DNA from 2 places in the Streptomyces sp. NPDC002055 genome. Region 1 is predicted to be linked to the other one. Evidence: riboswitches for the same ligand, from Rfam matches in the RefSeq annotation. Region 1 holds a riboswitch; the other holds the start of a gene.
What was found. A riboswitch is a leader RNA that binds a small molecule or an ion and turns the genes downstream of it on or off. The one in region 1 is predicted to bind cobalamin.
Positions count from the first base shown of each region.

Region 2: it holds a riboswitch for cobalamin, as region 1 does, so the genes downstream of both, ABT112_RS00565 (energy-coupling factor ABC transporter permease) here and ABT112_RS09435 (cobalamin biosynthesis protein) in region 1, are expected to answer to the same signal.

Region 1 covers NZ_JBEOXS010000011.1:159,519-162,909, reverse strand. The annotation lists gene ABT112_RS09445 (inorganic phosphate transporter) at 1-392, shown strand, start outside; gene ABT112_RS09440 (hypothetical protein) at 410-646, shown strand; cobalamin riboswitch at 859-987, shown strand; gene ABT112_RS09435 (cobalamin biosynthesis protein) at 1,152-2,135, shown strand; gene ABT112_RS09430 (cobyric acid synthase) at 2,132-3,391, shown strand, end outside.
Region 2 covers NZ_JBEOXS010000001.1:129,328-132,718, forward strand. The annotation lists gene ABT112_RS00555 (chaplin) at 1-5, opposite strand, end outside; gene ABT112_RS00560 ((2Fe-2S)-binding protein) at 273-1,010, shown strand; cobalamin riboswitch at 1,226-1,420, shown strand; gene ABT112_RS00565 (energy-coupling factor ABC transporter permease) at 1,450-2,142, shown strand; gene ABT112_RS00570 (energy-coupling factor ABC transporter substrate-binding protein) at 2,139-2,507, shown strand; gene cbiQ (cobalt ECF transporter T component CbiQ) at 2,512-3,261, shown strand; gene ABT112_RS00580 (energy-coupling factor ABC transporter ATP-binding protein) at 3,258-3,391, shown strand, end outside.

The DNA.
Region 1 (3,391 bases):
GCTGGTCGACCGCGGGCCGCATGGTGGCCGCGTGGGGTCTGACGCTTCCGGCCGCCGGCCTCGTCGCGGCGGCCGCGGCGCTCCTCGCCGGCCAGGGCACCTGGGGCGTCGCCACCGTCGCCGTCCTCGCGCTCGTGGCCTGCGGCGCGATCTGGGCGCTCTCCCGCCGCAAGCCGGTGGACCACACCAACGTCAACGAGACCGGGGCCACCGAGCCGCCGGGCGTCGTCACCGCCGCCCTCCGCACGGTCTCCCCGCCGCCGGTCGGCTCCGCGGTCTCCGGTGAGGCGTCCGACGCCGTCACCGGCGCCCCGGTCGCCGGAGTCGCCGTGCAGGGCAAGGCCCCGCAGAGCGCGCAGGCCGGCCAGTCCGCCGCCAAGGTCACGGTCTAGGTAAGGAACCCACCGTCATGAACATCGACTGGGCAGCTCTCGGCCAGGTCTTCGGCGTCAGCCTCGTGGCGACCGTCGCGCTCGTGGGCCTGTTCACCCTCGGCATCGTCGGCACCTCCCGCCGGACGCGGACCCAGCCGGACGGCACCGCCACGGTGACCGCCCCCGGCTCCCTGGCCCGGACCGGCGCCTACGTCTGCTACGGCCTGTGCCTGGCCGCCGTGGCGTACGGCATCAATCTGATCGTCGCCTGACGGGCCGGGGCGAACGGCCCCCGCCCGCAACCGGTCCGCCGGGCCGGACAGCGCACCCCGCGCCGTCCGGCCCGGCGGACCGTCGTGTGCGCCCCGGGCGGGGCGCGGTCGTCCGCTGTGGGGCGCGGCACACTCTCCCGTCGCAGGTCAAGCGCAAGTTGACGGGCCTTCGCGGCCCGTGGTGGACTGCCGGGGCCCAACGGCGGCAGGAGAGGAAGCCGGTGCGAGTCCGGCGCGGTCCCGCCACTGTCACCGGGGAGCGCACCCCCACCCGAGATGTCACGGCCCGCAGCGACGGGCTGGAAGGCCCGGGGACGCGCCGATCCGGAAGCCAGGAGACTCTCACCGCCGGTACGTCGAGCCAGGGCGCGGACCCTGAGTGAGGACGATCGCGATGCCCGGCTGTTCCCGTACGCCCAGAGCCGTTCCCGGATGTTCCCGCCGAGGCGCGACGGCCGGCTGATCCGATGCGTGCCCATCACGCCCGGAGGGGACGGATCGCACGGTGAGGGGACGACACGGACTCGCCGCCGCGGGCGCGGCCGGCCTCGGCACCGCCCTGGGCTTCGCCGCCGACCTGATACTCGGTGACCCGCGGCGCGGTCACCCCGTCGCCGCGTTCGGCCGGACCGCCGCGGCCGTCGAGCGCCGGCTCTGGCGCGACCACCGCGGGGCCGGGGCGCTGCACACCGCCCTGCTCGCCGGCGGCGCCACCGCGGCCTCCGCCGTACTCGCGCGCTCGCTGCGCCGCTCCCCCGCCGCCACGGCCGGGCTGACCGCCGCCGCCACCTGGGCGGTGCTGGGCGGGACATCGCTGGGCCGGGAGGCGCGCGCCGTGGGCGGCGCACTGGCCGCAGGGGACCTGGAGGTCGCCCGCGAACGGCTGCCGCATCTGTGCGGCCGGGATCCGCAGGCCCTGGACGGGCAGCAGATCGCCCGTGCCGTGGTCGAGTCGGTCGCCGAGAACACCTCGGACGCGGTCGTGGGAGCCCTGGTGTGGGGAGCCGTCGCCGGAGTGCCCGGCCTCGTCGGCTTCCGCGCGGTCAACACCCTCGACGCGATGGTGGGCCACCGGTCGCCGCGCCATCTGCGGTTCGGCTGGGCCGCGGCGCGGCTGGACGACGTGGCGGGCTTCCCCGGTGCGCGGCTCACCGCCGCGCTGGCGGTGCTCGCCGGACCGGATCCGCGGGGGGCCTGGCGGGTGCTGCGCCGGGACGCCCGGCGGCACCCCAGCCCCAATGCCGGACCGGTCGAGTCCGCTTTCGCGGGGGCGCTCGGCGTCCGCCTGGGCGGCACCCTGGCCTACCGCGGCCGGGTCGAACACCGGCCGGTGCTCGGCGGGGAGAACCGTCCGGTGGCGGTGCCGGACATCGAACGCGCGGTCCGGCTGTCCCGGCGCGTCAACGCCCTGGCCCTCGCGCTCTGTGTCGCGGGCGGCCTGGTGCGGAGCCGCCCGCGGCGCCCGGCCGCCGGAAGGGGGAGCGGATGAACGGGCCGGACACGCACCACTCAGGCGGCGGGCTGCTCGTCGCCGGCACCACCTCCGACGCCGGGAAGAGCGTGGTCACCGCGGGGATCTGCCGGTGGCTCTCCCGCAAGGGGGTGTCCGTCGCGCCCTTCAAGGCGCAGAACATGTCGCTGAATTCGTTCGTCACCCGGGAGGGCGCGGAGATCGGCCGGGCGCAGGCCATGCAGGCCGCCGCCGCCCGCGTCGAGCCGAGCGCGCTGATGAACCCGGTGCTGCTCAAGCCCGGGAGCGACCGCACCAGCCAGGTGGTGCTGCTGGGGAAGCCGGTCGGGGAGATGAGCGCCCGCGGCTACTTCGGGGACGCCGCGGGCGCTCCGGAGCGGCAGCGGCGGTACACCGACCGCGGACAGCTCCTGGAGACCGTGGTGGAGTGCCTGGAGGAGCTGCGGGGCACGTATGACGCGGTGATCTGTGAAGGGGCGGGCAGTCCGGCGGAGATCAACCTGCGGCGCACGGACATCGTGAACATGGGCCTGGCCCGGGCGGCCCGGCTCCCCGTGGTCGTGGTCGGGGACATCGACCGCGGCGGGGTGTTCGCCTCGTTCTTCGGCACGACGGCGCTGCTGGCCCGGGAGGACCAGGCGCTGGTCTCCGGCTATCTGGTCAACAAGTTCCGCGGTGACGTCTCCCTGCTGGAACCCGGTCTGGACATGCTGCACGGGCTCACCGGGCGGCGCACGCTCGGCGTCCTGCCGTACGCGCACGGGCTGGGCATCGACGAGGAGGACGGGCTGCGGGTGTCGCTGCGCGGCACGGTCCGCGAGTCGGTCGTCGCGCCACCGCACGGGCAGGACGTCCTGCGGGTCGCGGTCGCCGCGGTGCCGCTGATGTCGAACTTCACCGATGTGGACGCGCTGGCGGCCGAACCCGGCGTGGTGGTGCGCTTCGTGGACCGGCCGGAGGAGCTGGCCGACGCGGACCTGGTGGTCCTGCCGGGCACCCGGGGCACCGTGCGGGCCCTGACGTGGCTGCGGGAGCGCGGCATCGCCGACGCGGTGGCGCGGCGGGCCGCGGAGGGCCGTCCGGTGCTGGGCATCTGCGGCGGCTTCCAGATGCTGGGCGAACGCATCGAGGACGAGGTCGAGTCGCGGGCGGGGACGGTGGACGGGCTGGGACTGCTGCCCGTGCGCGTCCGGTTCGCGCCGGAGAAGACGCTGGCCCGGCCGGTGGGCGAGGCGCTCGGCGAACGGGTCGAGGGCTATGAGATCCACCATGGC
Region 2 (3,391 bases), on a different contig from region 1:
GACATGACGCAAACTCTTTTCAGTCGTACAGAAAGAAAGTTCCCTGCCTGTGACAAGCAGGGAACCGGATCAACGCACCGGACGAGGTGAAGATGCGCCTTGTGGGTGGCTTTAGCCCGATCGAGTGAGTGGCGGGCGCGGTGTTGCCGCCGCTCAGCCGCTCTATCGCCCCGCCCGCCCCGCCGCCCGGGGGCGGAGCGTCCCGCCCCGGGGCCCTCCCGGCCGCCGTCGGTCCGTACGGGAGAATCCCGAGGGCGACGGAGAGGAGTCACATGCCGGGGACGTCCATGGCCGAAGGCCTGCGCCGGGTCGCCGAGGCGGGTCCGTTCTTCGCCGTGCGGACCGCGGAGGCGCCGGGGGAGGAGCCGCGTGCCCACGGGTATGTGCCGTTCGCGGAGCTCTGCGCGGACCCCGGCCCGCTGCGCGCCCGGATCACCACCGTGGCCGGCCGGCTGGGCACGGACGAGCTCCGGGTGGGCGCGTCCCTCGTCTTCCAGGGGCTCGCCGCCCGGCTGTGGTCCCTCGCGCTCGGCTCCGCCGTGCTCGCCGGCACCCTCCCCGACCTCTCCCCGGAGCGGCTGTGGTGGCACCCGGACCGGAGCGCCCCGGACGAACTCTGGCTGCCCGGCCCCGTGTCCGCTGCGGACGGCCCCGTGTCCGCGGCCGATCCCGGCACCTCGGCGGACCGGCTGCGCGCGGCGGTGGTCGACGGCCACCTCGTACCCCTGCACCGCGCCGTGCGGTCCGTATGTCCGGTTTCGGGGCAACTGCTCTGGGGCAACGCCGGGTCGGCGCTGTTCGGCTCGTACCGCGTCCTGCGCGACGGCTGCCGCGCACGGGGCCGCGCCGAAGCCGCGGACACGGCGTCGGCGCTGGTCCGAGAGCTGTTCCGGGAGCCGCCGCTGCACGGCACCGGCACCCTCGCGGGCGGCGGCTTCACCCGGCGCAGCTGCTGTCTCTACTACCGGGTCCCGGGCGGCGGCCTCTGCGGCGACTGCGCGCTCGCCTGAAGCGACGGCCACCCCGCGTGTGCTCGCGGGGCAGTGCCGGGTACTCCATGGCCAAGCAGATGCTCCGTGCCACCACGCGCTCGCCCGCGGGGCAGTGACCATGCTCACCCGAGGGGCGCGCGGTTGGCTGCCCGCGCCCCGCAAGCGCACCGTTGCTCCTGCCCTCCGCCGGTGGCCGATACCGATCCCCGGTTGTGGCCGGAGCGTGCTGCCCACTAACCTCTCAGGGCCTTGGTGTACGGGAAACCGGTGATGAAACCGGTGCGGCCCTCGCCACTGTGATCGGGAAGTCCGGTTCCACCCCTCGGGGAGCCACTGGGACGCCGAGCCGCCGGCTCGGTGCCCGGGAAGGCGGAGTCCGGACGGCATGACCCGTCAGCCAGGAGACCGGCCGGGGCGCGTCGTCCATCCACGAGGTGCTGGAGAGGTTCGCTTTCCCATGCATATAGCCGAGGGGTATCTGCCCCCGTTGCACGCGGTCGCCTGGGGCGCCGCCGCTGCCCCGTTCGTCGTCCACGGCGTCCGGTCCCTGTCCCGCGAGGTCAAGGAGAACCCCGAGAGCACGCTGCTGCTCGGCGCCTCCGGAGCCTTCACCTTCGTCCTGTCCGCCCTCAAGATCCCGTCGGTGACCGGCAGCTGCTCGCACCCGACGGGCACCGGACTCGGGGCCATCCTGTTCCGGCCGCCCATCATGACGGTGCTCGGCACGATCACCCTGCTCTTCCAGGCGCTGCTGCTCGCCCACGGCGGGCTCACCACGCTCGGGGCCAACGCGTTCTCCATGGCGATCGTCGGCCCCTGGGCCGGATACGGGGTGTACCGGCTGGTCCGGCGGCTGGGCGCACCGCTCATGGCCGCCGTGTTCGCCGGGGCGTTCGTCGCGGACCTGAGCACCTACTGCGTCACCAGCCTGCAGCTCGCGCTGGCCTTCCCCGACCCGGGCACCGGAGTGCTCGGCTCCCTCGCCAAGTTCGGCGGCATCTTCGCCGTCACCCAGATCCCGCTGGCGGTCAGCGAGGGCATCCTCACCGTGCTGGTGATGCGCCTGCTGACGCAGTCCAGCAAGGGGGATCTGATCCGGCTGGGCGTGCTGTCCCGCCGCGCGGAGAAGCAGGAGGCCGTTGCCCGATGAAGCGTCACACCAAGATCAACCTGCTGTTGCTGGTGCTGGTCGTCGCTCTTGCGGTGCTGCCGCTCGCGCTCGGCCTCGGGGACCACAAGAAGGAGCCCTTCACGGGCGCCGACGCCCAGGCCGAGTCCGCGATCACCGAGATCCGGCCGGACTACGAGCCCTGGTTCAGCCCGCTCTACGAACCGCCGTCCGGCGAGGTGGAGTCCGCGCTGTTCGCCCTCCAGGCCGCACTCGGCGCGGGTGTTCTGGCGTACTACTTCGGGCTGCGCCGCGGGCGCCGTCAGGGTGCGGAGCAGGCCACGTCCCAGGACGGCTCCGGGTCCCAGGACGGGGCGGCGACGCCGGACCGCGAGACCGCAGCCTAGCCGCGTGCTGCCCATCGACGCGGCGGCGCACAGCAGTCGCTGGCGCCGCCGCCACCCCCTGGACAAAGCCGTTCTCGCCCTCGGCCTGACGGTGTCGGCGGTCTGCCTGCCGCCGTGGCCGGGGTCGCTCCTCGTCGTGGTGGCCGCGCTCGTCCTGCTGCTGGGGCCGGCCGCCGTGCCGCCCCGTCAGCTGTGGCGGGCCTACCGCATCCCGCTCGGCTTCTGCGTCACCGGCGCCCTGCCGCTCCTCGTCCGGCTGGGCGGCCCGCACGGCCCGCTCTCCCTGGCTCCGGACGGGCCCGCGCACGCCGGACAGCTGCTGCTGCGCACCTCCGCCGCGTCGCTCGGGGTGCTGCTCTTCTCGTTCACCACGCCCCTGTCCGACCTGCTGCCCCGGCTGGCGCGGGCGGGCGTGCCGCCCGCGGTCGTCGATGTCGCCCTGGTCACCTACCGGATGGCGTTCCTGCTCCTGGACACCGTCTCCCGGGTCCGCCAGGCCCAGGCCGCCCGGCTGGGCAAGTCCGGACGGGCCGCGGCCTGGCGGTCGCTGGCCGGGCTCGGAGCCACCGTGTTCGTCCGGGCCTTCGCGCGCGCCGCCCGGCTGCAGACAGGGCTCGCGGGCCGCGGCTACGACGGCTCGCTCCGCGTCCTGGTGGCCGAATCCGAGGTCTCCCGGCGCTTCGTGGCCGCGTCCGTCGCACTCCTGGCGGGGATCGCCGCCCTCACGCTCGCACTCGAAAGGCTCACCCCATGACCGCAGGATCGCACCTGGTGGAACTCCTCGGCGCGGGATACGCCTACGAGGACGGGCCGGCCGTCCTGGACGACGTCACCTTCGGCATCCGCGACGGCCGCAGCCTGGCACTGCTCGGCCGGAACGGCAG